Regions from separate parts of the Leuconostoc lactis genome, predicted to be linked through region 3. Evidence: predicted binding sites of a transcription regulator. Region 3 holds the regulator's gene; each other region holds the start of a gene.
The links. Region 3 encodes Rex, which represses fermentation and respiration genes when NADH is low (regulators of the CRP and FNR family bind a similar motif). Its sites were predicted from a motif close to TTGTGAANTANTTCACAA; they were not measured.
Positions count from the first base shown of each region.

Region 1: the regulator Rex is predicted to act here: its motif matches at 1,112-1,129, upstream of FGL80_RS03020 (DoxX family membrane protein).
Region 2: the regulator Rex is predicted to act here: its motif matches at 1,570-1,587, upstream of adhE (bifunctional acetaldehyde-CoA/alcohol dehydrogenase).

Region 1 is NZ_CP042420.1:579,921-583,205, reverse strand. It holds gene FGL80_RS03025 (BMP family lipoprotein) at 1-923, opposite strand, end outside; gene FGL80_RS03020 (DoxX family membrane protein) at 1,201-1,716, shown strand; gene FGL80_RS03015 (alpha/beta hydrolase) at 1,844-2,752, shown strand; gene FGL80_RS03010 (HAD-IIB family hydrolase) at 2,749-3,285, opposite strand, start outside.
Region 2 is NZ_CP042420.1:622,432-625,716, forward strand. It holds gene FGL80_RS03205 (DUF6198 family protein) at 1-561, opposite strand, end outside; gene FGL80_RS03210 ((S)-acetoin forming diacetyl reductase) at 689-1,459, shown strand; gene adhE (bifunctional acetaldehyde-CoA/alcohol dehydrogenase) at 1,730-3,285, shown strand, end outside.
Region 3 is NZ_CP042420.1:316,803-320,087, reverse strand. It holds gene rimI (ribosomal protein S18-alanine N-acetyltransferase) at 1-304, shown strand, start outside; gene tsaD (tRNA (adenosine(37)-N6)-threonylcarbamoyltransferase complex transferase subunit TsaD) at 342-1,352, shown strand; gene FGL80_RS01525 (redox-sensing transcriptional repressor Rex) at 1,522-2,169, shown strand; gene FGL80_RS01520 (lipid II:glycine glycyltransferase FemX) at 2,178-3,215, shown strand.

The sequences.
Region 1 (3,285 bases), 260 kb from region 3:
GTTACAGTTTGGCCACCAGGGAACTTCCCCTTTTTACCGTCTTCGGCGACCAATTCGATGGCGTTGTCAACCCGCTTAATGGCAGATGCCAACGTGAAGTTAGCCTTTTTGCCATCCTTAGTTGTATAGTTACCATCTTGCTTTTGATCCATGTCAACACCGATGACCCAGACTTTATTGTCTGCCGTGGTGTTTTCATTGATAGCCTTCGCCTCAGCAAAGACCCCGTTACCAGTTGCCCCGGCAGCTTGGAAAATCACATCAACACCACTGGCATACATGGCTGCGGCAATTGTCTTACCCTTAGCTGCATCAGTAAAGGTATTGGCATATTGTGACACGAATGTTGCCTTTGGATTTGTTGCTAACACACCAGCTTTAAAGCCAGCTTCGAATTGTTCAACAACTTCACCCTTCACACCACCAACGAAACCAATCTTACCCGTCTTTGACACAGTCGCTGCGGCAACACCTGCAAGATAAGATGATTGTTCTGAATGGAACATAATTGAAACGGCATTCTTAGTTGGTACTTTGGCTTCAACCATCGCAAAGTTAGTCTTCGGGTTAGCCTTAGCCACTTGATTCATCGCAGGACCACCCATGAATGAAATCCCGACAACCAACTTATAGTTCGCTTTCACGGCTTGTTGCAAGTTTGACTTGATTTCAGAATTATCATTTGAGACAAAATAAGTATAACCGTTTGCCCCTTGCTTTAAGCCGTTCTTTTCACCATAACGCTTGATACCAGTCCAGGCTGATTGGTTAAACGACTTATCGTCGACACCGCCAGTACTTGTCACTAAGGCAACAGAATAAACATCTTTCTTCTTTGCCCCTGAATTCATGGCAACAGATGTGCCAATACCAATAACTGCAACAGCGGCGACTAGGCCACCAATCAATGTTGAACGCTTCATTTAATTTTCCTCCGACTATATATCTCTCTGTATATATAGAAATTATTTGTGTTTTGCCAAACTCGGCTTAAATACACCGTCAACTATCATACCAGTAATTTTTTATCAACGCAACCAATAAACTTGCCTCAGTTTATTTTTTAAATTTTTTCTATCTGGTTAATACTATTTTTAACAATGCGATTTACTTGTTTTACTTTTCACAAACAAGCGTATATACTTACTTATTGTAATAAACATCACGAATACTCGTGACACAATAAGGGAGAGAAGAATTATGATTTATTGGTTACGTCACTCAAAAGTGGCTATGTGGGGATTAACGATACTACGTATCTACCTTGGTTTTGGTTGGGCAAAAGATGGGTTTGAAAAGCTTACTGGCCCTAAGCCTTTCGATGCATCAGGCTTGATTATGAGTGCCATTAAGCACCCAGTAACAGATCCAAGTGGTGCAAAGGCCTTTCCTTGGTATGACTGGTTCTTGTCAACATTCACTAATAACGGTCACAACACAGCATTCTTTTCATTTTTGGTTGCTTGGGGTGAACTATTAGTGGGTCTTGGTCTTATTTTCGGGACATTGACAATCGCTGCTAGCTTCTTTGCACTTGTTATGAACTTCTCATATCTTGGTGCTGGTGTTGTTTCAGTCAACCCAACTTATATTTTCATCGGCAGCTTGCTCTTGGTTTCTGGTTACAATGCGGGTAAGATTGGCTTGGATCGCTGGGTAACACCATTCCTCCGTTCAAAGTTTCCTTTCCTCAATAATGATATTAAAGTCAATTAGCGCTTTAACCAATTTAAAAAAGACCCAATTGGGTCTTTTTTTATTATCCTCAACAATGCGTTTATCTTGTCGTGCAATAGACGCATTCTGTATAATGAGCGTAACAACTAAACGCTAGAGGTGTATGATGCAATTCAAAGATAAACCTTACCATTTCATCCCCGCAACAGTGCCCGAGTCAGCGCATACCGTTATTCGCGACGTGGCTTATGGCCCCGATTCGCGACAATATTTAGACATCTACTTACCTGCTGGTCAGCAATCTTTCCCAGTCATTCTTGATTTATACGGTGGTGGCTTACTCCGCGGACAAAAATCCTCTTTTAAACTCAACCCCAGTTTACGCTTTTTAGCAGCTGGTTTTGCGGTGGTTAGCATGGATTATCGCCTCAACACCGCCACCCATAATCAGTTCCCCGCACAAATTGCCGACATTAGTGCTGCCATTCATTTCTTGGCCCAACATGCAACGGATTATCAATTGAATATGACGCACCTCACGCTCATTGGTGAATCCAGCGGCGCCCAATTAGCCGTGCTTGCTGCTGCCAGTTTTTCAGCCGGTGTGCCACTAGGTCCCCTATCACCAGCAGATATTGCGACCTTACCGGAAATCAAGCGCGTCATTGGTCTATATGGCCCTTATCAAGTCGACCAAATGACGCAACAGTTCCAACAGCTCGGTATTACGCCTCAGTTCCCAGAGACCGGTACAGCTGATGCCTTTGAAGGCATTATGTTAGATCACCACGCACCAGAAACTGTACCAGATCGTGTTAAACAGGCCAATCCCGCTACCTATTTGACACCAAAAATGCCACCACTTTTCTTAATTGCCGGCACTAAAGATCCCGTCGTCCCTTATTTACAGAGTGTCGATCTCGCGCAACGTTACCAAACCGCCACGTTGCGCCCAGCCAAAACATTGTGGGTGCCAGACGGTGTCCATGGCCCAGCCGATTATGATACCGATGCCATCTATCAACAAAAATACGCCTTTATCACAGAAACACCAAAAAACGACGCCCCATACTAGGCGTCGTTTTTTGCTAATAATTGTAAAATTGTGCGCGAGACACCGTCATGGTTATTATCAGCCACAACCGGTAAAAAGTCCCCCACTAAAGTCGTTTTTGGCATGATGAAGGGATAACCCACATGCGTTAACATCTCAACATCATTACCACCGTCACCAAACGCAGCAACATGGGCCATCTCAATCCCTAAGTGATCCGCTAATACTTGCAACCCCACTGCCTTATTCACACCAGCAGGCACAATATCAATTGCCCCTGTACCGGTTTCGGTCACATGGACAGCATGCCCCAATGTTTGCTTAGCCGCGGTATAAAACTGTAATTCATCAAAGTCACGCCAATTCATAGTGACTTTAAAGATTGGCTCCGCAATATCGGCAACATTGTCAAAAATGACAATATGTTGAAAATATTTTAGGTGCTTATCCATCACAGTCGTCGCAAATTCACGTGGGATATAGGCCGTATCATCTGTTGAATAAACTACCCCTTGGTCTGGTTTTGGTTCAAAGTTGGTAATTAAGGCCGCAAT
Region 2 (3,285 bases), 310 kb from region 3:
ATGGCTAATGAGAAAGGCCACGCATGAAATCCCAATCGCGACGATGAAATTACTCATCTGAGCTTTTGAAGCATCACCATGAAAATAGTCAAAACGCAAAATATTCGTTAAGTCGTCTAGGGGGTGTAAGACCCAATTCACGCGTTGATAAATGGAAATGGCAACCCCGATCGTCCAAATGGCAAAAACATCGAGCAATAAACGCCAATACCAAGCAATGGCATCAACCCCTAATTTAACGAAAAAAGCCGCAAAGATGCCGACCAACAAACTAAAAGATAGTCCAAAGAGTACATTTCCTGTAAAACGGATCCAATTAAAGTTCATGGCGAGAAACATATTTAAAAAGGCAATCGATGTGGCAAATAGGGCCAGGAAAATCCCGATTTGCCAACCGGTGAGATGCGCAAGGTTGGCCGCACCAGCTGTCCACGGCGCAGAACCCATGGCTGTTGCGACACTTAAACCATTACCAAACGAATTAAGCATCAGGGAAATGGCAAAGAAACTGATTTTTTGCTTCAACCCAAGTTGGTAAAATTGACCATCCAGATAATACATACATTTCTCCAATTAATTGTCTTGCATTTATTATAGCAGTAACAACATGTAAGCGTAATTGTTTACAAATTCACATATAAGGTGTATATTGTTTGTGAAATAGTTATCAATAGGAGGGCATTAAAAGATGACGAAAGTAGCATTAGTAACAGGAGCTGGACAAGGTATTGGACAAGCGATTGCGGAACGATTGGTTAAGGATGGCTTTAAGGTAGCAGTTGTTGGCCGTCATTTAGACAAAGTGCAGAAAGTAGCGGATAAGATTAACGACAACGGTGGCGAAGCCATTGCGATTCAGGCAGACGTAGCAAAACGTGCGGAGGTTTTTGCAGCAGTTGCTGAAACAAAAGAAAAATTTGGTGAATTCAATGTTATCGTCAATAACGCAGGCGTGGCACCAACAACGCCAATTATGTCGGTTACTGAAGAAGATATGAACTGGACTTGGGGGATTAATGTGAATGGTGTAGTCTGGGGGACACAGGCAGCCGCGGATGCCTTTATGTCACTTGGACACGGCGGTAAAATTATTAACGCAACATCTCAAGCGGGCGTACAAGGAAATCCTAATTTGACGGCGTATGGTTCAACGAAATTTGCGATTCGCGGTATTACTCAAACCACAGCTAAGGAATTAGCTGAATTTGGTATCACGGTGAATGCCTTTGCGCCAGGAATTGTTAAAACACCAATGATGTGGGACATTGCGCACGAAGTCGGGCAAAATGCTGGCAAAGATGATGAGTGGGGGATGGCACAATTCTCTGATGGGATTGCGCTTGGTCGTTTGAGTGAACCTGAAGATGTTGCTAATGTCGTGAGTTTCCTAGCTGGAGAAGATTCTAACTATGTGACTGGGCAAACAATTGTTGTTGACGGTGGCATGGTATTCCATTAAGCATATCTATATAAAGAGCGTAGCGCTATTTAGCGCTACGCTCTTTATATGTTGTTTTATTCGGGTTGTTAACAGTGATTTTTGTGATCAATTCGCCTTTTTAATTGACATTGTATATAAATGCACAAAAATATAATAGTGATAAAATTGTTTTAAAATGCTGATTAATCAACGTTTTAAAAAATGTTTCTGAAAAACTTGCATTTTAAACCAGGCTGTTATATACTTATATTGTTAATAAATGAGCAAACGATAAAAGGAGTAGTCATTATGGTAGACTCAAATGAAAAGAAGCCCGCAAAGAAGGCTTTGACGCCAGAAGAAAAGGCGGAATTACAAGCACAAGCTGAAAAAATGACAGCAGAATTGGTTGAAAAGTCTCAAAAGGCTTTGGCTGAATTCTCAACATATACACAAGAACAAGTTGATAAGATTGTTGCAGCAATGGCATTGGCTGGATCAGAAAACTCATTGCTATTGGCGCACGAAGCACACGACGAAACTGGTCGTGGAGTTGTTGAAGATAAGGATACAAAGAACCGTTTTGCTTCAGAATCTGTTTATAACGCCATCAAGTTTGATAAGACAGTTGGTGTCATTAGTGAAGATAAAATCCAAGGAAAGGTTGAAGTAGCTGCACCACTTGGTGTATTGGCTGGTATCGTACCAACAACTAATCCAACGTCAACAACAATCTTTAAGGCAATGTTGACAGCAAAGACACGTAACACAATTATCTTTGCTTTCCATCCACAAGCACAAAAGGCTTCAGCCCACGCTGCACAAATTGTTTATGAAGCAGCGGTGAAGGCTGGCGCACCTAAGAACTTCATCCAATGGATTGAAACACCATCAATTTATGCAACAACAGCTTTGATCCAAAACCCAGGTATTGCCTCAATCTTGGCTACTGGTGGCCCATCAATGGTTAACGCAGCCTTGAAGTCAGGTAACCCTTCAATGGGTGTTGGTGCCGGTAACGGTGCGGTTTATATCGATGCAACTGTTGACACAGACCGTGCGGTATCTGACTTGTTGTTGTCAAAGCGTTTTGATAACGGTATGATCTGTGCCACTGAAAACTCAGCGGTTATCCAAGCTCCTGTTTATGATGAAATTTTGCAAAAGTTGCAAGAACAAGGTGCTTACTTGGTACCTAAGAAGGACTACAAGAAGATTGCTGACTTCGTCTTCAAGCCAAATGCAGAAGGCTTTGGTGTTGCTGGTCCAGTTGCTGGTATGTCAGGTCGTTGGATTGCTGAACAAGCTGGTGTTAAGATTCCTGAAGGTAAGGATGTCTTGTTGTTTGAATTAGACCGCAAGAACATCGGTGAAGCCTTGTCATCAGAAAAGCTATCACCATTGTTGTCACTTTATAAGGTCGACACACGTGAAGAAGCTATCGACACTGTACAAGCACTCTTAGACTATCAAGGTGCCGGACACAACGCGGCTATTCAAATCGGATCACAAGATGATCCATTTATTAAGGAATATGCTGATGCTATCGGTGCATCACGTATCTTGGTTAACCAACCAGATTCAATCGGTGGTGTCGGTGATATCTATACAGATGCTATGCGCCCATCATTGACGCTTGGTACCGGATCATGGGGGAAGAATTCATTGTCTCACAACTTGTCAACATACGATTTGCTTAATATTAAAACAGTGGCGCGTCGTCGTAACCGTCCACAGTGGATTCGTTTGCCAAAGGAAGTTTACTACGAAGCTAACGCAATCACTTATTTGCAAGATTTGCCATCAGTTAAGCGTGCCTTCATCGTGGCCGATCCAGGTATGGTACAATTCGGCTTCGTTGGTAA
Region 3 (3,285 bases):
CACAAGTCCTCGTAGTCGTTATTTTTTAACGACGGGTGGTTTTATTGGGATTACCCAGATATTAGATGAAGTTGAAATTAGTAGTATCGCGGTCCAACCGGATTATCAACGACAAGGTATTGCGCAAGCACTATTAACAACCGTTTTGGCTTTGCCAGATGTTGCCCGATTTTTATTGGAAGTCGATGAGTTGAATCATCAAGCGATTCAGCTGTATGAAAAGATGGGCTTTTCACCTTATCACCGCCGTGAAAAGTATTATAAAAATGGTCATGCCGCGATCATGATGGAAAGGAAAATGTGAGCACAGGTTACTAAGGTAACCACTCACACGCATAAATATGACAAAAATCATAGCATTTGAATCCAGCGCTGATGAAACCAGCGTTGCCATTGTGGAAGATGGCCATATTGTCCTAAGCAACGCCGTGGCGACACAAATCAATTCCCATCAACGTTTTGGTGGTATTGTACCGGAAGTCGCCAGTCGACATCATATTGAATGGATTACACGCGTATTAGATGATGCGTTGGCCACAGCTAACGTGTCACCATCGGAGCTTGATGCGGTGGCGGTGACCTATGGGCCTGGCCTGGTAGGTTCTTTATTGGTTGGCTTAATGGGCGCAAAGACCTTTGCGTTGGCCCATAACTTGCCGATTGTACCAGTGAATCATTTGGCCGGGCACATTGCAGCGGCCAACTTTAATCAGCCAATTCGCTATCCAGCCTTAGCTTTGATGGTATCTGGCGGTCATACCGAACTGGTCCTCATGCAAAACGAAAATGAGTTTGCCGTGTTAGGGGAAACGCGTGATGATGCAGCAGGGGAAAGTTTTGATAAAGTTGGCCGTTTGTTAAAGCTGCCTTATCCAGCGGGTAAAACGATTGATGATATGGCGCACAAAGGGCAACCAACGATTAAGTTTCCCACCGCTATGGCACATGAAGACAATTATGACTTTAGTTTCTCTGGCTTAAAAAGTGCGGTGATTAATTATGTCCATCACGCTGAGCAAAAGGGTGAAACAATTGATCAATATGATTTAGCAACGAGTTTCCAAAATGCAGTTGTGGACGCGCTAGTTGGTCGGACGAAGCGCGCCTTACAAGACTATCCAGTTAAAAGTTTTATCTTGGCTGGTGGCGTTGCGGCTAATTCACAATTGCGAGAGACGTTAGAAGAATTGCTGGCGTCATTTCCAGAGACAACGTATATTCCTGTGCCACGGCAATATACGGGTGATAATGCCGCGATGATTGGGGCAGCAGGCTACTGGAATTATAAACAAGGTATTTTTGCGGGCTTAGACTTAAATACTGATCCAGGCTTAGATTTTGAACTAATATAATCGTAATAAGATTGTGAATCTATCACGATCTTTTGTTGCGATCCTTATTTTTGTGGTACAATAGTTATGCAAAAGTTCACAAAGTAATCTAAGGTGCCGATTTCATCAGACAATCACGTCTGCGTTTGGTGAAACAAGCATGATAATAACGACATTAACACTGGAGAAAATTATGACACAACCTAAAATCCCGCGTGCGACCGCAAAGCGTTTGCCGATTTATTTCCGCTACTTAACATTTTTACACGATGCGGGGACTGACCGCATTTCTTCTGCTGAATTAAGCGATGCAATCAAGTTTGATGCGGCCACGATTCGTCGTGATTTTTCTTATTTTGGTGCCTTAGGCAAGCGTGGCTATGGCTACGATGTCAAGGCGTTGCTGGATTTCTTTGCCAATGTGTTGGATCAAGACAGTCTCATTAATGTGGCGTTAATTGGTGCTGGAAATTTGGGGCAAGCTTTGCTTAACTTTAACTTTCACCAGTCTTCTAACATGCGTATTTCAGCGGCTTTTGACGTGGATAAGTCACGTGCAGGCACAATTATGGCCGGTGTGCCGATTTATTCAATGACTGAATTAAAAGAGCAGATTACTGCGCAACGGATTAACATTGCCATCTTGACCGTACCACAAGGTGTCGCCCAAGAAATCACAAATGAACTTGTGGATGCTGGGATTAAAGGGATTTTGAACTTTACACCTTTGCGTGTGACGGTACCAAGTGGCGTGCGTGTGCAAAATGTGGATTTGACCAATGAATTGCAAACATTGGTTTACTTTATTGAAAACTATGGTTCAATTACGACAGGATAATAACTAACATGCCGATTTTAGATTTAAATGATCAAGAAAAAGTACAGGCGTATCAACGTTTTGTTCGTGAGGATCCACGTGGCCAGGTGACCCAAGATCCGCTATGGGGTGAACTCAAAGCGAATTGGGGTCATGTTTATGTTTACCATGAAACGGCGGGGCAAATTGATGCAGTCTTAACAGTGTTAACGGTTGAAGCTGTGCCGGGCAAGTTGCTGGGATATGCTGGTCGCGGACCGATTGGCGACATTCATAATGTGGCGTTGATTAAAAGTATGATCCAAGAAGCTTTGGCGGCCTTGCCAGATAATGTCTTCCTCATTCGTTTGGACCCTGAAGTGGCCTATAGCGATGCGTTGAATGCCGAATATCAAGCAGCCGGTTTTGTGACACGTAATCGTGAGATTCACCACATGCATGGGAATATCCAACCACGCAAAAATGTGGTGTTGTATTATGATGGTCGTGGCGAGGGTGCGACACCGATTACGACGGCAGAAGAATTGATGTTACACTTCAAACGTGATTATCGTAACCAAATCCGTCGCGCGGCCAAAGATGGCGTTACCGTGACTGCTGGTGATTCTGAAGCGGATGTGCGCGCCTTTTTTGAGACTTATGTGATGATGGCTGCGGCACAAGGGATTACTCACCGGCCAATTGATTACTTCTTGCGTATGCAACAATTATGGGCTGGCACAGGCTTATTTAAAGTGTTCCTAGCACACTTTGAAGGTCGCGTGATTGCCAGTGGCATTGGTTTTAGCTATGGTGATGAAATTTGGTATATGTATGCCGGTTCTGATCGGCAATATGCTAAGCACTATGGCCCATATGCTGTGCAATGGGAAATGCTAAAATGGGGTCTGGCACTTGGCAAAGTCGAATACGATTTTGGCGGTGTTGGAGATTTTGTACCCGAAGATGGCCTCTATAAATTTAAGCACGGCTTTGCTTATCACGATCCACAAGCCGAATATATTGGTGAACTGGATTGGGTTGTGGATGAAACAGCCTATGAAACTTATCTTGAACAATTTAAATAACCCGCCGTTGGCGGCTTTTTTAGTTATTCAAGACTATGCTATAATTAAAATATTGTGGGCTAATTCATGA